DNA from 2 places in the Paenibacillus sp. MMO-58 genome. Region 1 is predicted to be linked to the other one. Evidence: riboswitches for the same ligand, from Rfam matches in the RefSeq annotation. Region 1 holds a riboswitch; the other holds the start of a gene.
What was found. A riboswitch is a leader RNA that binds a small molecule or an ion and turns the genes downstream of it on or off. The one in region 1 is predicted to bind cyclic di-AMP.
Positions count from the first base shown of each region.

Region 2: it holds a riboswitch for cyclic di-AMP, as region 1 does, so the genes downstream of both, WFJ73_RS22740 (C40 family peptidase) here and WFJ73_RS16015 (TrkH family potassium uptake protein) in region 1, are expected to answer to the same signal.

Region 1 covers NZ_JBBCVY010000005.1:282-10,175, reverse strand. Annotated here, with positions in the region: gene WFJ73_RS16050 (DoxX family protein) at 57-455, opposite strand; gene WFJ73_RS16045 (winged helix-turn-helix transcriptional regulator) at 651-959, shown strand; gene sdhB (succinate dehydrogenase iron-sulfur subunit) at 1,130-1,888, opposite strand; gene sdhA (succinate dehydrogenase flavoprotein subunit) at 1,891-3,648, opposite strand; gene WFJ73_RS16030 (succinate dehydrogenase cytochrome b558 subunit) at 3,676-4,347, opposite strand; gene WFJ73_RS16025 (LysR family transcriptional regulator) at 4,679-5,557, shown strand; gene WFJ73_RS16020 (potassium channel family protein) at 5,933-6,595, opposite strand; gene WFJ73_RS16015 (TrkH family potassium uptake protein) at 6,613-7,953, opposite strand; cyclic di-AMP (ydaO/yuaA leader) riboswitch at 8,025-8,186, opposite strand; gene WFJ73_RS16010 (CPBP family intramembrane glutamic endopeptidase) at 8,437-9,894, shown strand, end outside.
Region 2 covers NZ_JBBCVY010000008.1:153,814-163,707, forward strand. Annotated here, with positions in the region: gene WFJ73_RS22705 (sensor histidine kinase) at 1-975, shown strand, start outside; gene WFJ73_RS22710 (spore germination protein) at 1,263-1,502, opposite strand; gene WFJ73_RS22715 (PspA/IM30 family protein) at 1,722-2,273, opposite strand; partial or broken gene WFJ73_RS33450 (PCYCGC motif-containing (lipo)protein) at 2,707-2,838, shown strand; gene asnB (asparagine synthase (glutamine-hydrolyzing)) at 3,123-5,000, shown strand; gene WFJ73_RS22725 (murein hydrolase activator EnvC family protein) at 5,016-6,245, shown strand; gene WFJ73_RS22730 (SHOCT domain-containing protein) at 6,352-6,585, shown strand; gene WFJ73_RS22735 (F510_1955 family glycosylhydrolase) at 6,607-7,521, shown strand; cyclic di-AMP (ydaO/yuaA leader) riboswitch at 7,637-7,774, shown strand; gene WFJ73_RS22740 (C40 family peptidase) at 7,778-8,248, shown strand; gene WFJ73_RS22745 (C39 family peptidase) at 8,361-9,158, opposite strand; gene WFJ73_RS22750 (C40 family peptidase) at 9,529-9,894, shown strand, end outside.

The sequences.
Region 1 (9,894 bases):
AAAAGCACCCCGGAGTCTGCCCGCGCAGAAACCTGAGGTGCTTTTCCTTATTCGTCTTATTTCAGCAAAGCGTCGATCGAAAAATCTCCGGCGCCCGTGAAGGCTACGCCAAGAAGAACGGCAATTAGAACCAGGTTGTACTCGTAACCGTTTTGAGTAACCCAAAGGCCGTTAGCGCCATGCACCTTCGCAATCGCAACAATCATGGTAAGGATCAGCAATGCCGCTCCCACTTCCACCCAAAGCCCCGCTCCAAACAGTACGCCGCCCAATACCTCGAACAAACCCGCACCGGCTGCCATCAATACGCCAGGCTTCATTCCGATCGATTCCAGCCATCCGCCAGTGCCTTTCAGACCGTATCCGCCGAACCAGCCAAACAGCTTCTGCGCGCCGTGTCCAATCATTAATAAACCAATGATAACCCGTATAATCAATAATCCTGTATCTATCATAATAGTACCTCTCCCTTTATCTCTTCTCGTTTGTAGAGCGGCCGCTCTCTTTGATGCACTTATCATAATGTATGTTACTTACTTTAGTCAAGTAAATAAATAAAAAATAGCAAATACCCAAATTTGGCTATACTAACGAACTTACTTTTCCTTAGAACATATGCTACAATATAGGTAGAAAAAGGGGTGATCGCGTTGGATTATTCAACTATGTGCCCAAAGTATGAAGCTGCGGCCGACATTCTAGGTAAGAAATGGACAGGGCTTATCATCCGGGTTATGCTTGGCGGACCGAAACGGTTCAAGGAAATTAAAGAGCAGATCCCCGAGATGAGCGACAAAATGTTAACGGATCGGATGAAGGAACTAGAGAGTCAGAGCATCGTGAAACGAACTGTCTATCCTGAAATGCCTGTTCGAATCGAATATGAGTTAACGCCGAAGGGTCGCGAGCTCCAGCCCGTAATCGAATCGATTCAAAGCTGGGGCGAGCAATGGATGTAAAGCTGTACAACAAAAAAAGCTGTGCTGGACTAAGGATGTCTCTATCCTGTCCCGCGCAGCTTTTTTGCGTGAGTTGACTTTCACCGCTAACTCCATTACTATATTGATAATAGTTATCATTATCAAGTAAGAGCAAGAAAAAGCCCCCCGCTGTGCGGAGGGCGTCCATCTTAACCAAGCCATTTTTTGAACAATTGTTTGGTCGTATCACGGTTGATTGCAGCGATTGAAGTCGTAAGCGGAATGCCTTTCGGGCAAGAACGCACGCAGTTTTGCGAGTTGCCGCATCCTTCGATACCGCCGTCTTCCATCAGCGTCTCCAGACGTTCAGCCTTGTTCATTTCACCCGTAGGGTGAACGTTGAAGAGGCGGACCTGGGAGATCGCTTGCGGGCCGATAAAGCTGTTGCGATCGTTAACGTTCGGGCAAGCTTCCATACAAACGCCGCAAGTCATGCACTTGGACAGCTCGTATGCCCATTGGCGCTTCTCTTCAGCCAGACGAGGGCCAGGGCCCAGATCATACGTGCCGTCGATCGGAATCCATGCTTTAACCCGTTTCAGCGCGTTGAACATGCGCTCGCGGTTAATAACAAGGTCACGCACGACAGGGAATGTGCGCATCGGCTCGAGGCGAATCGGCTGCTCCAGCTTATCGATCAGCGCGCTGCAGGCCTGACGAGGCTTGCCGTTGATGACCATCGAGCAGGCACCGCACACTTCCTCAAGGCAGTTGGATTCCCAGCATACCGGAGCCGTGTTTGCACCATCCGATTTTTTCGGATTACGCTGAATTTCCATCAAGCCGCTGATAACGTTCATGTTGGCGCGGTAAGGAATCTCAAACTCTTCGGTATAAGGTGCGGAGTCCGGACCGTCTTGACGGGTAATAACGAATTTTACGGTTTTCGTTGCTGTCGTTTGAGCCATTGTTATTCTCCTTTCTTCTTGTTGGCTGTATAGTCGCGTTTACGCGGTTTGATGAGGGAAGTATCAACATCCTCATACGAGATTTGCGGACCTTCAGGCGTCCAGGTTGCTTTTGTTGTTTTGAGGAAGGCCTCGTCATTACGGTCCGGGAAGTCCGGCTTGTAATGCGCGCCGCGGCTTTCGTCACGGAGCAAAGCACCCAGAGTCATCGCTTCGGACAGCTCAAGCATGTTCCACAGCTGACGCGTGAACGCTACACTGGAGTTGTTCCATTTGAGCGAGTCGTTGATATTGATGTTTTGGTAACGTTGCTTCAGCTCTTTGATCTTATCGATCGTTTGCTGCAGCTTGTCATTGAAGCGTACAACCGTCATATTGGTTGTCATCCACTCGCCAAGCTCTTTGTGGATTACGTAAGCATTCTCGGTACCGTTCATGCCGAGGATCTTGTTGTACTTGTCTTCATGGCGTTTCTTCTCGCGGTCGAATACCGAAGAGGAAATGTCTTCAGACGATTTCTTAAGGCCTTTAATGTATTCAACGGCTTTAGGACCGGCAACCATACCGCCAAAGATAGCGGACAGGAGCGAGTTCGCGCCAAGACGGTTCGCGCCGTGGTATTGGTATTCGCATTCGCCTGCAGCGAACAGACCAGGGATGTTCGTCATTTGGTTATAGTCAACCCACATGCCGCCCATCGAATAGTGAACCGCAGGGAAGATTTTCATTGGAATTTTACGCGGATCGTCGCCCATGAACTTCTCGTAAATCTCGATGATGCCGCCAAGCTTAACGTCAAGCTCCTTCGGATCTTTGTGCGACAGGTCAAGGTAAACCATGTTCTCTCCGTTGATGCCAAGCTTCTCGTCAACGCAGACGCTGAAGATTTCGCGAGTAGCGATATCGCGCGGAACAAGGTTACCGTACGCAGGGTATTTCTCTTCAAGGAAGTACCAAGGCTTACCGTCTTTGTACGTCCAGATCCGGCCGCCTTCTCCGCGAGCCGATTCGGACATCAAGCGCAGCTTGTCGTCGCCTGGAATAGCTGTCGGATGGATTTGAATAAATTCGCCGTTTGCGTAATGAACGCCTTGCTGGTATGCAGCAGAAGCCGCAGTACCCGTATTGATAACGGAGTTCGTTGTTTTACCGAAGATGATACCAGGACCGCCGGATGCGAGAATAACGGCGTCGCCGACGAAAGTATGTACTTCCATCGTACGCAGGCTTTGTGCCGAAACACCGCGGCAGATGCCTTCGTCATCCAGTATGGCGCCAAGGAATTCCCAATGCTCGTATTTCGTTACGAGACCGGCTGCTTCCCAGCGGCGAACTTGCTCGTCCAGTGCGTACAGCAGCTGTTGGCCGGTAGTTGCGCCCGCGAATGCCGTACGGTGATATTGCGTGCCGCCGAAACGACGGAAGTCAAGCAGTCCTTCTGGCGTACGTGAGAACATAACGCCCATGCGGTCCATCAAGTGGATAATGCCAGGCGCAGCTTCGCACATTGCTTTTACCGGAGGCTGATTCGCGAGGAAGTCGCCGCCGTATACGGTATCGTCAAAATGCTCCCAAGGGGAGTCGCCTTCACCTTTTGTATTAACAGCGCCGTTAATGCCGCCTTGCGCGCAAACGGAATGGGAACGTTTCACCGGCACGAGGGAGAACAGATCCACATGCACGCCCGCTTCCGCCGCTTTAACGGTTGCCATAAGGCCCGCAAGACCGCCGCCAACGACGATAATTTTATTTTTAGCCATAACGTTTCGCTCCTTGTCTAAATACTACTAACCGATATTGGTCAATGCCAATGCGGCACTTGCCGTTTCCTTGAACTCGTCGCCCATAAACGCTACGAGGGACAGGATGAACAGCGCAGCTACAAGCACAAAGATTACCATGCAGATATTCGCCGAAACCCGTTGAGCTTTCGGAGATACCGTAATACCCCAGCTGATCAGGAACGCCCATAGGCCGTTGCTGAAGTGGAATACGGCAGCCAGAATACCGATGAGGTACAGAATGAACAAAGCAGGGCTAGTTGCAATATTATGCATGGTCGAGCCAAGCTCTTCATGCGTTACATTGCCAAGCGCTACCTGCACGCGAGTCTCGAATACGTGCCAGATAATAAAGATAAACGTGATTACCCCTGTAATACGCTGCAACGTAAATGCCCAGTTACGCTCATATTTGAAACGTCCCGAGTTGAGGTTCGACTGATAAGCCATATACAAACCGTAAACACCGTGGAACAAAATCGGCAGATAGATGCCGAAGATCTCGAGCAGCGTTACGACAGGCAGGCCGTTAATAAAGTTAACCGCTCTGGTGAAGCCTTCCGGCCCCCGCTCATACGCCTGAAAATTGGCCAGGGCGTGCACGATGATAAACATGCCCAGCGGAATCACCCCAAGCAAAGAGTGAAGCTTGCGCCAGTAGTACGAATTTCCTTTCATTAATACTTCTCCTTTCCAGACTGTGGTCGCTCCATGACATTTTTTACTGTTGACAAACCATTCTACATTGTACCCCCGGCTTTTAAGTCCGTCAACAAAAGTCGACACCATTTGCGAAAGTTTCATTTCCCGACTTTTATTGCAATGGGGTCCCCGCAAAGTACTAGGATTGAACATTGAAGCTTGCGCTTCACTTTTTGGGCGTTATTAAAATTGTGAACGTTCCGTGTATGCCACCCTTTTAATCCTACTCCTTTTGAGCTTATAATGGAATTGCATATTTATTATAATTTATTATAACCAATTCACATAAGCGATCGAGGAGACCAAAATGATTGAAGAATTTCATATGTTTGCTGCCATCGTGGAACATTCCAGCATGAATAAAGCAGCTAGCCTGCTTAATTTGTCTCAGCCGGCCTTGTCCCGCAAAATAGCAAAGCTTGAAGAAGAAATAGGCGCCAAGCTGTTCGAACGCGTAGGCAAGCGACTTGAGCTGACCCGCGTCGGTCAATTGACTTACGAGTATGCCGTGAACCTTCGCAAGCTGCACCGTCGTTACATGGATTCCGTTGCAGAGTACACCGCTGCGGGACGAACCTCCATTACGATAGGGGCAAGCTTAACGACGCTTCAAACCACATTGCCCGATTTCATCAAAACGCTAAACGCCAGTCATCCGGAATTCGATATCAAGGCCGTAACCGGCAAAACCCACGAGATTGTCACGCTTGTACGAGACAATAAAGCGGATATCGCCATCGTCGCTTCCATGATTGAAGATTCCCAGCTTCACTGCGTGCCGCTGTTTGACGATCATCTGCTGCTTGTTATCCCGACCAGCGTAACCGTTACGCATGAGGAGCCACTTTCAATAGAAGATTTAAACGGGCTGCCGATGATTTTGTTCTCCAAAGGCACATGGTACCGCAAGCTGACCGACGAAGTATTCGCCAAATACCATCTTCAGCCCGATGTCCGGATGGAGATCGATTCCTTCGAGGCGATTGTCCGTCTTCTTCATACCTGCCGCGCGGCAACCCTGCTCCCGCATTCCTATATGCGCAAGCAGTTGCTCGCCGACAACGAGCTTGTCGTTGTCCCAATCCGTGAGCTGGAAGAAACCAAGCGAACGACTTGTCTCATCCACAATGACCCTTCCGATTTACATCCGGCGGTTCGGCGGTGGATTGCGGAGTTGGGTCAGTAAAGAGGTTGCTCTTGTCTTTCGCTCTTGTTCTCTTGTTCTCTTGTGCTTTTCACTCTTTTCGCTCTTCTCGCTCCCGCAAGGGAGGACAGTGTTGGCGCTTTTTAGCGCTTCACTGTCCTTTTTCATTCCCTCGCAGGGGGAATGGATGGGTGCGGCGCGAGGTGGGAAAGGGGTATCTCTGGAGGAGCGCAGCGTTCGCCTTTGTCACTTCCTTTGCTACCCCTATGTAAACCCTATTCAGTGCAAAGGAATGACAACAGCGGCCGTAAGAGATACCCCGTCCCGCCGAGCCATCCCGCCCCATCCATTCCCCACCTCAGCCAGCGAGCCAACAAAAAGGACAATGAACGCTAACGGCGCCCACTGTCCTTATCATCACCTGATTATGGTTTCTTCAAACTGTTCAATCTGGTCGTTTGTTCCGATTACGACCATAACGTCCTTTTCCGTCACCACATCCGTCGCCGTAGGAGCAATAATAATACCGGAAGGCTTGTTAATGGCTACGATGCTGCATCCGAATCTGGCACGCAAATTCATATCTTGAAGCGACTTGCCGTTCAGGCATTTCGGCACCGAAAGCTCGGCAATGGTATACTCCTTCGACAGCTCGATATAATCAAGCAGATTCGGGGAGACAAGCTGATGGGCGACCCGGATGCCCATATCCCGTTCCGGATAAATAACGCGGTCGACGCCAATTTTCTCCAGCACGCGTCCATGCAGCTCGCTCATTGCTTTGGCTACAACCCGCTTCACGCCCAAATCCTTCAATAATATAGTCGTCAGTATGCTGGCCTGAATGTCATCGCCAATCGCCACGACTCCGCAGTCAAAATTACGAACGCCAAGTGATCGCAGCGTCTCTTCGTCCGTGCAATCCGCCGACACCGTATAGGTCAGCACATTGCTCATCTCCTGAACGGCTTCCTCATCCCGGTCGATTCCCAGCACCTCGTAGCCCAGCTTAATGAGTTCTCTTCCAAGACTGGAGCCGAACCTCCCCAAGCCTACGATCACAAATTGATTGTTCTTCATTCTTGCTCTCTATTCCCCTATCCAATCGTAATTTTGCCTTCCGGGTACCGGTACAGCTCTTTCTCTGTTTTTGGTCCAAGCGCGTAAGCAAGCGTCAGAGGACCAAGCCGGCCGGCGAACATCGTTAACGCAATGACTATTTTGCCGAAAAACGTCAGCTCGGGCGTAATGCCCGTCGTAAGGCCAACAGTGCCAAACGCCGACGTTGTTTCGAATAAAATTTTCAGGAACTGCTGGTCTTCCGTTGTGGACAGCAGCATCGTTACAAATATAACCAGCGTGAGCGACAGCATCGTAATCGTTAGCGCCTTGAAGATCCGGTCCTTTCCAAGCCTGTAATGGAAAAGAACGATATCTTCCCTCCCGCGGATCATCGCGATAACCGCCCCGACCATCGTGGTAAAGGTTGTTGTCTTGATTCCTCCGCCTGTAGAGCCCGGCGAAGCGCCTATAAACATCAGAATAACGGTGAAAAAGACGGTAGCCTGCCGAAGCTGGGTATAATCCAGCGTATTGGCCCCTGCTGTTCTTGGCGTAACGGACTGGAAGAAGGAAGCCAGAATCTTTTCGCCCCAATTGAGTGATCCCATCGTATTGCTGTTCGAAAACTCGAAAATAAAGATAACAAGGGCACCAACGGCAATCAGGATGCCGGTTGTCGAGAGGACAACCTTGCTGTGCAGCGAGAGCCGTTTGTTTTTCCGGTACTCCAGCAAATCCGCCATTACAATAAAGCCTAATCCGCCAAAAATAATGAGCAGCATCGACACGATATTAACGAGCGGGTCGCCTACATACATCGTTAAGCTGCGGAAATGGCCGAAGATATCAAAGCCTGCGTTGTTAAAGAAGGAGATAGAATGGAAAACACCGTACCAAACCGCTCGCCCCAACGGCATATCAAACGCAAACCGAACGGCGAACAGAATAGCGCCAACCAGCTCAATCGTTAAAGAGTAGAAAATAACCCTTCGAATTAACCGGACGATCCCTTCCATACTCGTCTGATTCATGGCTTCCTGCAAAATGAGCCGTTCCTTAAGCGAAATCCTCTTGCGCAGCACCAACGCAATCAGCGTGGCCATTGTCATAAAGCCTAATCCGCCAATTTGAATAAGCGAGAGGATGATAATTTTGCCAAAGGTAGAGAAGTATGTACCCGTATCGACAACAACAAGGCCGGTCACGCAGGTCGCAGAGGTTGCCGTAAACAACGCATCGATAAAGGGCAGGCGCGAGCCATCGCTTGAGGCGAAGGGCATCGACAGCAGCACGGCTCCAATCACGATAATCATGGCAAAACCAAAGACAAGAATCCTTGGCGGCGACCATTTCAGAATATTGAGATAGTTGGACATTCTTGTCTCCTTTTAATGGATCTTTCAACATTTGGGCATAAAAAAAAGCACGGGAACTCCCATGCTAGATGAGTCCTGTTCCACACAGCCTACGAGGTTAGCTGACGGATTCGGGCCTGGAAAGGCAGCCCTATTCAAGCGGAATGCTCGAAATTCACCCCATGCTGTCGGATTGCTCCGGACAGCGGTTTGGTTCCCCCGTTTTCAAAAACGAAACTCGGCTGATACGATTCGATTAATATGACGTTTACGATTATACGCCTAAACGACGGAAACGATCAAAATGAACTTAAGCGATAATTAAGCGGAATTCGCTCAAAAACGGGCAATGCTATAAAGCAAAGGGTTACTTACTGGCTGCAAGTCCTTATTTCATCGCTTTCCGTTGCCATACTCCACTTTCGCCTGCATTGGATAAATCAGGTTAATAGTGGTATTGTTACTGTAGCGAAGCATCGTCTGAATTCGAAATGGAGGTTTTGTATGATCCCTTCCATCGCTCCTCATGATTGGAAAAGATTCCTGTGGGCTGCTGTCGCAGGCGCAATTATTTTCATCTTTACCCAGTTCGGCCCTGCAGCCGGGGACCAGCTGTTCTCAAGCTCAACACCTGAAGTTATTGCAAAAAGCGAAGCCGAGTCAACCGCTAAGAAGTTCGTTCAGGAACATTTCGGCAAAACAGCCGTAGCCGCCCATACGATTTATCAGACCGACAGTCTGGCAAACGGTTATTTCTCCAAGGAAGAGCTGCTAGGAAAGTTCGAAGATAAATATGACGCCAAGTTCCCGACCGATACGTTCCAGGTCAATCTGGATCTGGAGGACGGGACAAAAGCTTATGTCTACGTACATATGACTAACGGCAGTATTACAGGCTGGCATTGGCTTGGCGGTCAATCTGCCGGCAATGCTCAATCGGTTCAAACGTCAGCGAAGGCTTTTGCCGAAACGAAAGGGTTCCGGTCGGAAGAATTGGACAGCATATACATCAATGACCAAGGAGACGCTGTGCTGCATCCTACCGGTTATACGCTTGGAGACGCTTCTCTTGAGCTGATTATAGGAGTAGGCCTTGTTGATGATAAAGCAGTGATCACCAGATACAAGCCAGCTTTCCAAGCACCGGCCGATTACGTCTCTTACGTGGAAGGCCAGAAAAAGACGGGCAGCGCGCTGTCTGTTGTCAGCCTGGCGTACATGTGCTTCATCTCCCTGGTTTTATCGCTTATTTACGCGATTTTGTACAGAGGGCACACGACCTTTAAACGCGGGATATTTATCAGCCTGGTGTTTATCGTATTCTACATTTATAACAATCTCAATGTTCTCGACGGTATCATGGCAACCTTTGGCGAGCAGAGCCGGTCGGATGCCGAGATGAAAGCTACCGTCATGATTACCGTCGTGCTGCTGATTCCGGTTGGTCTTGCCGTTTATTTCGCCTTAGTCGCCGGTGACGGGATGTGGCGCTCGCAAAAACGTCCCTTATGGCCGGGATTCCGCGAGCGAGGCTATGGCGAGCATGTCTGGCGCAGCGTTGGCCTTTCCTATCTCTTTGCAGCTATTATCCTTGGGGCGCAAGCGATCATTATGGTCGCCATGAAGTTCCTTGCAGGATCCTGGGCAACCAGCGATGCTACGCAGTCGCCTTACAATACGGATATGCTGTGGCTTATGCCGATGATGGCCTGGTGCGCAGCCATTTCAGAAGAAGCGATATTCCGGTTGTTCGGCATTGCTCTATTCAAGAAGTGGTTCAAAAATACGTTTATCGCTACGCTTATTCCGACGATCATGTGGGCGCTGGGACATGTCGGCTATCCGATCTTCCCGTTCTATACCCGTATCGTGGAGCTTGTTATCCTGGGAACGGTATTTTGTCTTATTTTCCTCCGCTATGGCTTTATTACGGCCGTGTTCACTCACGCAATCCTGGACAGC
Region 2 (9,894 bases), on a different contig from region 1:
CATTTCCAACTGTATGGAAACGAAATGGAACAAGGCCATAATAAAACCGAATTGTTGAACACGCATTTAGAGCAAGCGATTATCCAGTCCGTCGGTATGACTATTGGAGGCGCTCTGATTGTCGCTTTGATCTTAAGTATCTATATCGCGAAACGGATTTCTTCCCCTTTGATTAGCATGAAAAACTTAACTTTAATTATGGCTCGTGGAAAGCGAGATGTTCGCTTACCTTTAAAAGGAATACCAAAAGATGAATTAGGAGAGCTGGCAGCTTCCATTAATCATCTGGCGGATCAATTGCAGCAGCAAGAGCAACTAAGGGTAAGTATGACGGAAAATATCGCACATGAACTCCGTACGCCTTTAACCACGCTAAACAGTTATTTAGCTGCTATTCAAGACGGGATATGGGAGGCTACGCCAGAGCGAATTCAATCAAGCCGGGAAGAAATACATCGATTAATTCATCTTGTTAATGATTTAGAAGAACTGCAAACCCTCTCGTCACCCGATTTTGATTTGTCTCGGGAAGAGGTTCAATTAGTAAAATCGATTGATCAAGTCATCAACTTCATGCAGCCTTCCTTTTCTGAAAAGGGAGTAGTATTGGAAAAAGGGATAATTCCTGATATTACGATTTACGCGGATGAGCATCGTCTCATCCAGATTTGGACAAATCTGATATCAAATGCCCTCAAATTCACTCAGGCAAATGGGAAAGTAAAGATTTACGGTATTATGAAACCCGATGGTATTCAGATTACGGTTGAAGATACCGGCATTGGCATACCCGATAAAGAGCTTTCCAATGTATTTGAACGTTTTTATCGAGTTGATAAATCAAGAAACCGTAAAATGGGGGGGGGAGGTTTAGGCCTTGCGATTACAAAAGCGCTTGTTGAGCGTCATGATGGACAGGTTTGGGCGGAAAGTAATGCAGGCACATTATTTCATGTATACTTACCATTAAAATAGCGGGACAGTCATTCAAGAAATTGAGCTGGCTGTACCTTTTTTCTTGTATAACAATGAGAAATTCCCGCGAGAAATCCTGCAGGACCATGTACTGGAGGACGAAATTTCCTTCTTATTGGCATGGAGTTACAATGAGCGCTGGCGATTTTTTCCGTAAATATTAAGAGGATATTGAAACTGATGAAGTAAAAAATTGAGCCATATAGGGCCGCTTATATAGCGAAAAGACGGCCATCGGATAAAGGTCGTCTTTTTGCTGGTCCTACAAGACTATAAGGGCCACGTTTTTAAATCACGTTTACACCACTGCCTATATTATTTGAATTAGAATCTTCAATATCAGGATCCAGGGTATTGGTGGAACTAACTGCATTATTAGCATTTGCCAAGCTCCCAGTTAAAAAAGAACCGGATCCTGCATACGTTTTAGTTTGACTTGAGGGACTCAGTTGGACAGAATCACCAAATTGTACTATTGCACTTGATCCAACACTTACAATCTTAATAAATCCTACTATGGACGGCATTTTGTTCTCACTCCTACAACATTTTTTACATCATATTCTCGTTTACGATTATCAGTTACAAAAATATTGGGCGCAGCATTCGGCACTGCTTTGCTTGTGCTGAACATGCAGTAGAATGGCTGCATAAAATCAACAATTGCAATCAAATGGCGCTCGTCAAATGAGCGCCATTTGATTGTTTATTCCGGCATATTACCTGCGTTCGGATCGTTAACAAAACTATTTTGGACGTGATTGCATTAATTCAGCCTTGGCTTCGGCTAGAAAAGTTTCCTCTTCCATTCTTTCCAATGCAGAAGAGGAAAATGATTCTTTTAGAACCGCATTCATTTGCATCGTTGATTTGGCGGCTTCCTGACGAAGCATGAATTTTTTTCGCATCTCTTTAGCAGTCAGAAGTTTGTTTTCTAGTTGAGTTAATGTATCTTTCGATTGTTTAGTGGTCCGCTGCAATCTTTCCACCTCCGACTTTAAATTCTCGGAGTAGGTTTCCTGTGAAAGTGCTTGCACCAGCCAATATTTGGCCATGTCGGCATTTCCTAGTCTAGCTTCTTGATCGGCCTTATCTCGGTACATGGCCGAATTGACTATATGTAGATTCATTTTTCCTTTTAGAAGCAGCCATTCCGATTCCGATCTGTTTACGGATACAGATAGTTCGCGCAGTTTTTCAGAGTAAAACTCAATAAAATCACTTAGTACTCGCACCGGATAATCTTCTTGCGGGATTTTCGCCTTGAACAGATCTTTCAATCGGCTAAAGAGCCCCATCGTATGGCCTCCTATAATTTGTTTCAGAAGCTCTTCAACTGTGGTTTCGTATTCACGTTCAATCGGTGTTATATTACAGTTGGCACAGTGTTATTCCAAGTCTTCAACCGATTGTGCCCAATCGCTGGCGCTAATAATATCACTTCTTGCGTTTGACAAGGTTACTTTCCAAATGTCCACGAATCCAGTTTGCAACGACGGTTTGCCAAGGAACTGCTTAAGGAGTTCATGTTTTGACGCTTAACCAAGTCGGACACTTTTAGCCCCTGCGCGACAAGCAAATAATCCGTAAGTGCCATCTAATATTGTTTCTCTACATCCTTATGGCTTTCTGCAGATACTCATCTTCAAAATCTATATTCCATGTACGTATTTAATATTACAGTAATTTCATGGCTGACAATAATTACTATACAGGAAGTATGATCCGCAGGCTGTAGTATGGGACGATCACGGAACACGTTGTAGTGTCTGTATGGAAACTACAATCAAAACGTACATCCACATTAAGATAAACAGCTGTAGAATCCGAACTGACATGCCCCAGTATCTCCGAAATGTTTGATAGGGTATTCGAATCTTTACCCGAACCCATATCCATTGTGGAATGATAATTCCCTTTATCGAACCGCCAGGTATACAAGCAGATACCCGAATCTTTTATTTAATCGTAACAGACACTTATGAAGAATTAATGTAGACAATAGTTAAATGATTTTTAATCTGCTCACTGTTGCGAAACCGACAACAAAATACTACAATAGGTAGTGTTTTATTAATAAACTACGTATCGTAGTAAATAAAATCCCTTTTTAAAATGGGGAAAATGTAGAAATGAGGTTGATAATAGTGTGCGGAATAGCCGGTATATTGTACTTTGACGAAAGAACACCTTACAGACAGCAATTGAAGGAAATGACGGATGTCATGATTCACCGAGGACCGAATCAATCCGGATTTTGGGTAGAAGGCAAAATTGGATTGGGCTTTCGGAGATTATCAATCATAGATATTCAGGAAGGAAACCAACCTTTAAGCAATGAAAATGAATCGATTTGGATTATTTTTAATGGAGAGATTTATAACTATAACGAACTTCGTCGGCTTCTTGAAGCAAAGGGACATCGTTTTAAAACGAAATCAGACACTGAAGTCATTGTTCACCTTTATGAGGAATATGGACAGAAGTGCCTCAACTACCTGAGGGGGATGTTTAGCTTCGCGTTATGGGACCGCAATCGTCAGTTATTATTTGCCGCAAGAGACCACTTTGGTATTAAGCCATTTTATTATTATCAAGATAAGGACAAGTTTGTCTTCGCCTCCGAAATTAAAAGCATACTTGCCGCCGATGACATAAAAGCCAGCCTCCATTACCAAAGCTTTCTTGATTACTTGTCGTTTCAGTACGTGCCGCAGCCGGATACGATGTTCGAGCATATTCATAAGCTTCCTCCGGCTCATCAATTGACCATACAATATGGAAAGGTTGAAATAAAACGATACTGGCAACCGATGTTCAATCCTTTGGACAAGCCTATTACGTATTTCGAAAATGAAATTCGTCATAAACTTTTGGACTCGATTAAATATCATATGCACAGTGAAGTACCTCTCGGTTGCTTCTTATCCAGCGGAATCGACTCCACTGCAATTGCTACTTATATGAGTCAACTTGAACCAACCAAGACCTTCTCCGTCGGCTTCGACGGGCCGCAAAATGAGACATTAATTGCTGCCAATACAGCCCAAGAGCTTGGAACACAGCATTTTTATAATATCATTACGGAAGAAAAATATTTCGATGCTCTTCCTAATGTCATTTGGCATCTTGATGAACCGGTAGCGGATCCTTCCGCAGTGGCCTTATATCAGGTTGCAAAGTTAGCCAAAGATCATGTAAAGGTGGTCCTCTCCGGTGAAGGAGCGGATGAATTGTTTGGCGGTTATCGGATTTATCAAGAGCCTGCTGCACTAAGATATATTTCATGGCTGCCTGATTCAATAAAGAGAGCTTTGAATAAACAAATAAGATCCTTACCTTTTAACTTCTACGGAAAGAATTATTTGTTAAGGGGAACGCGATCACTGGAAGAGCGATTTATTGGTAATGCCAATTTACTGACCGAAAGCATGAAAGAATACTTTCTGCACAAAATTCCAGAACATATAGACTATTCCTTGTCCACGCATCCGATCACGAAGCCAATATATAATCAAACATCTCATTTAGATGATGTGACCCGAATGCAATTAATCGATATGAATCTATGGCTGCCTGGTGATATTTTGGCAAAAGCCGACAAATGCTCCATGGCTCATTCCCTGGAATTGAGAGTACCGTTTCTAGATAAAGAAGTATTCGAAATTGCCAGTCAAATACCGGCAGCTTACCGTATATCGAATGGCACCACCAAACATGTGTTAAGAAGGGCTTTAAGTGGCGTCATTCCAGATTCAGTTATTAACCGTCCCAAACTTGGGTTTCCCGTACCATTACGACAATGGCTTAAAACGGAACGGACGCGTGTTATGCTGGAACAAATTCAAGCAAGCGGAATCGATAACATTGTAAACATGAGAACCATTGAAGAAATCGTTATGAAGCATAAACATGGTCAGGGTGATTACGCTCGGATTATTTGGTTATTTTACAATTTAGCGCTTTGGCACAAAATGTATGTGATTGATCTTCCAAAGAGTCAATACTTACATGCCGCGCAGTGATCAGGAGGTTTCTACTTGAGGAAACAAGTAATATTTTTTCTGATCTTTTCCTTAATGTCTGGTTTGCTTGCCTACCCAAGCCAAAGCCGGGCGATAGCCGAAGTGGATGGGCTGGATACGGAAATTCAAGATATTGAAGAGAAAATGAAGGATGCAGAGAAAAAAGCGCAAGACAGTCAAGACAGCCGGGAAGAAGTACTTAATGATAAAACTGTAGCAGAGCAAGAAATCACTACGATTCTAAAAAATCTGGATCGTACAAGTGAACAGCTTACGCGTTATAACAAACAAATCGTTTCTTTGCAGCAAAATATAATTAATACCGCTGTACAGCTAAAAGAGATAAAGAACCGTCTAACAGAGCGAAAAAAGCTCCAAGATAATCGTGTTCGGCTCATGTATCAAAATGGTGCGGTCTCCTATATAAATGTTCTATTGCAATCAAATAGTTTTATGGATTTTATTGACCGGATCGAGAGCCTGAAAATCATTATTGCCCAAGACCAATCCATCATCGAACAAAACCAAGCAGATGCAACAAACATTTCCCTAAAGCAAACAAAGATGGAGGAGCAAATGCTTGAGGTCAAGGAGCTCCGTTTACAAACGGATCAGATGATGAGTGAGCTTCGTCTTAAGGAGCAGGAAAAGCAAGTATTAATTGCTTCTTTAGAGCAAGAACAGAAGGCGCTGCTAACGGTATCAAAGGATCAAGAAATTAAACTGTTGGATATGGCCAGAGAAGCTGCTGCACTCAAAGAGAAGAAAAAAACGCTGGAAGAGCAAGCATTAAAAGAAAGTGAGCACGAGGAGCATCAAACCACCATCGATAGTTCACCTTCCAAGGAAACTGAGCTTAGTTGGCCATTCGCTAAAACCTATCCCATTACATCTCCGTTTGGAGACCGGGAAGATCCGATAACGGGGGAGAAGGACACTTTTCATAAGGGGATTGATATTGGGGCGCCAGGAGGAAGGGACATATTAGCTGCCCAATCAGGTACGGTCTTGCTGGCAAGATGGACAAGCGGATATGGAAACACGGTTATCATTGATCATGGAAACGGCATGTGGACGCTGTATGCCCATATTCGTATGAACGGAATAAAAGTGGAGGAAGAAGAAAAAGTTAACAGAGGACAGAAAATTGCCGAAGTAGGATCGACAGGGAATTCAACCGGCAATCATCTCCATTTTGAAGTCAGAATCAATGAAGAAGTTCAAAATCCAATGGATTATTTATAAGCATACGTTGTCATAAGAATTTTATTTCCTACACAATATCATCAAATGTGAATTGTATCATGGAATAGAAATCGACAATGATATCGAAGAGAGGAGCTGATTTGTCATGATGATGGATTATATGACAGGAAACTCTTCTATGATGCAAATGTGTATCATGATGGCTATTGCAGGGATCGTGCTTGTTGTAATACTTGGCTTAACTATTTATTTCATCATTCGTAAATTGCAAATGGGTAAAGTAAAAGACCATCCCCGGATGATCTTAGGCGAGCGTTATGCTAATGGCGAAATCAATCAAGATGAATATTTTGAAAAATTGAAGTGGTTGGACAAATAATCGGGTAGAGAGGAACAGTTAATGAAAAAGAAAGGTTCGGCTATCATGCCTAAAACTTGGTGGGCAGGAGGACTACTCTTAGGAATTTTGAGTGCTGCATTTGTCCAATTAGTAGTGCTGCCGTCTAAAAAAGAAAACGCAAACATCACTCATATTCATGGATTAGGTTTCACGAACGACGGTACACAGCTATTAATTCCCGCACATGAAGGAATTATGGCCTATAGAAATGATCGCTGGAACCCCTTTGAAGGGGACAAGCATGATTATATGGGATTTAATCTTGTTGACGACGGATTCTATAGCAGTGGTCATCCTGCATTAGGGTCAGATCTGGTTAATCCTCTTGGAATTGTTAAAGTTACTAATGACGGAGAAACGATTATCCCATTGGATTTACAGGGTGTCATGGATTTTCATGGGATGGCAGCAGGGTATAAAACGCACGCCATTTATGTCTATAATCCGGAAGCTAATACAAGGTTAAGTACATCGGGCGTATACGTAACATTAGATAACGCGAAAACGTGGAAAAAGAGCGAGTTAAATGGATTGGACGGGCAAATGACAGCAATAGCCGCTCATCCTTCAGACCCTCAAACGGTTGCCATCGGAACAAGCAACGGTGTTTTCTTGTCGAGCAATTATGGCGATCAATTTAAGAAGCTAGCTCTTGAGGAAGAAGTGACTGCCGTAGCATTCGGAAAAAACGGCGATTTATTTATCGGAGGAAAGAAATTATTGTGGCAAATAAACGAAGAAATAAGATCGCTTATTACACCTGCCCTTAACCCGAATGATTTCATTACTTACATCGCCCAAAACCCGCAAATTGAAAACGAAATAGCATTTTCCACATCTGAACGAAACGTTTTCTTAAGTCGGGATAAAGGAATAAGCTGGATCAAAATAGCGGTTAAAGGAATCGGTATATAAAACAAGTAAATATATTATATTCATTCATTCTTTGTCGAATATGAGATTATTCTAATAGAAAATAAGAAGGAATTGGATAGAAAAAAGAGAAATGAATAAACCGAAATAAAAAACAAAACGAAATTTGCCGAATTCCTCTTAAAAAATGGAAACGGGGGATCCACTCTCGGGTGAATTAATCTGCACTTAAGGATTATAGGGAAACCTTCTTCCGAACCCTTAGCTAACCTCGTAGGCATCGAAGGGAGAAACTGTTTTGAAGAAAGTTATTGCTTCACTTGTATTGGGTACTATGTGTTTTGCTTTTGCTGGAAGTGCGTTTGCAAACGGAATGGATATCAAACATGCCGTTGATCAGGTCGTTGGAACTCCTTATAAATGGGGGGGGACAACAACAAACGGCTTTGACTGTTCAGGATTCATCTTATACATATTCAATAAATATGATGTAGATCTTCCACGGACATCCAAGGCACAGGCGCAAGAGGGAATAAAAGTTGCAAAAGAGAATTTAAAACCTGGCGATCTCGTGTTCTTTAACACAGATGGAAAGGGCATATCTCATGCCGGCATATATATCGGTAATGAACAATTCGCTCATTCATCCAGCAGCAAAGGGGTAAGAGTTAGTAGCCTCTCCGAGGACTATTATGAAAAACGGTATGTGACAGCTCGGCGTGTCGTAACAGAAGAAGTTTATGGGGAAATGACAACGAAAAACCATTAAAAAACCGAAAGAAACAAGTCCGTTTACGGGGCTTGTTTCTTTTACTAATTGGCGAAGGAAAGGATAATAGAGGCCGTGTGAGTATTATCCTCTTATGCCCAACAAACCCTTTTCAATTACCATAAGAAATGGCCTGCTTGCCCATGGCTGTCCAACCTAACAAAAAAATATGTTTATTCACTTTTACTTGTTTCTTGCCGCTAAGCGGGTCGTTTAGATAAACGTGATCTTTATCATAGCCAACCAATAGAACGCTATGTTCTTTAAAAGTAGCTTTAATCGTTCCAGTCGGAGAACTCCACGATTTCCAGTCATTTTCCGCTGGTGCACTATAGTTAACTGTGGTCCAAACTACGACCGGGTAGCCGGCTGAAAGCTTCTGTTCCAATTCACTCAAGGAAGTACCGCTTAAATCGACAGCTGTATCGATGTAAGTTTTTAGCAGTTGATATAATGGTTCATGGTAGATACCGTAACCAATTTTCTTGCCGGTAATATCGCCGACAAATCCAATGTTCGGATCTCCCCAGGTTAAAATTTGACCATTCTTACTTTTAATAATCGGTGTATCATCCCGAATAAGCTCCGGGACTAAATCCATTTTATCCTTCTTAATTCCGTAATATTGCAAGAGCATTGTTAAGGATGTTATTTCACAGCCGTTTAACAATTCGGGTAATTGTTTAACTAACGGTGCGGTCAATAGAACGGATGTCTTCCGCTGAGAGGGAGGCAAGTCCTTAGTCATATTAATTGGATCGGTTTCTTTGGGTGGAATTGCTCTAGCAGGTGTGGGTGTTGCCATCAAAGTGCTTGTTTTTTCCTTTTGATTTTGTTCCACGATTAGAACAATACCCAAGATGATGAGAATAATCATGAGAATATTGAAGTATAATAATATCTTTTTCACGCTGAAATCATTCCGTTTCTGCTAATTATTATTCTTCTCTGTTCTTAAAATATACCATAAGGTCCTGCGTTTCTTAAACAATAATTCACTTGAAATTTGGGATGCTTATATGCTTACTATTTCAAAAGTCTAACGTTTAAAAATATAAGAAGAAAAATATATAATTTTAACACAAGGTACAAAATACATCTAGTGAAAAAATATTTATATTTCTAAGATGTATTGCCAAAATAGAAAAAAAACCGCAATTTATCAGGCTTTTTTCAACCAAACAACTCATTGGTGGCGTTTACATGCCAATTTTTGATTATTTCTTGTTCTGACTAATAAAAATATACTTTCCTTGAAACTAACGAAGAGGAGAGACAACATGAAAAACGGAATCAAGACAAAGATCGCACTCTTAATGCTGGCCTTGAGCTTGCCGGCAACATCATTACTTCAGCAAGTTGAAGCAGCCTCATCTTCTGTAGAAGCCAAAAGAAATAAGGTTGTCCAAACCGCACTCTCGCTGGAAAATAAGGTCGAATATGTGAACTGGAGACAAAGACAAGAAACCCGCGCACCCTATAAAACAGACTGTTCCGGCTTTACGTATCTTGCATACAGACTTGCAGATATAGGTGTAAAACTTGTTAATAAAGATGATGATGATCAAGCTAAAGTAGGGCAGAAGGTTGCATGGGGAGATTTTAAAAAAGGCGACTTGATCTTCTTTTGGCTCGACAGCAACGAT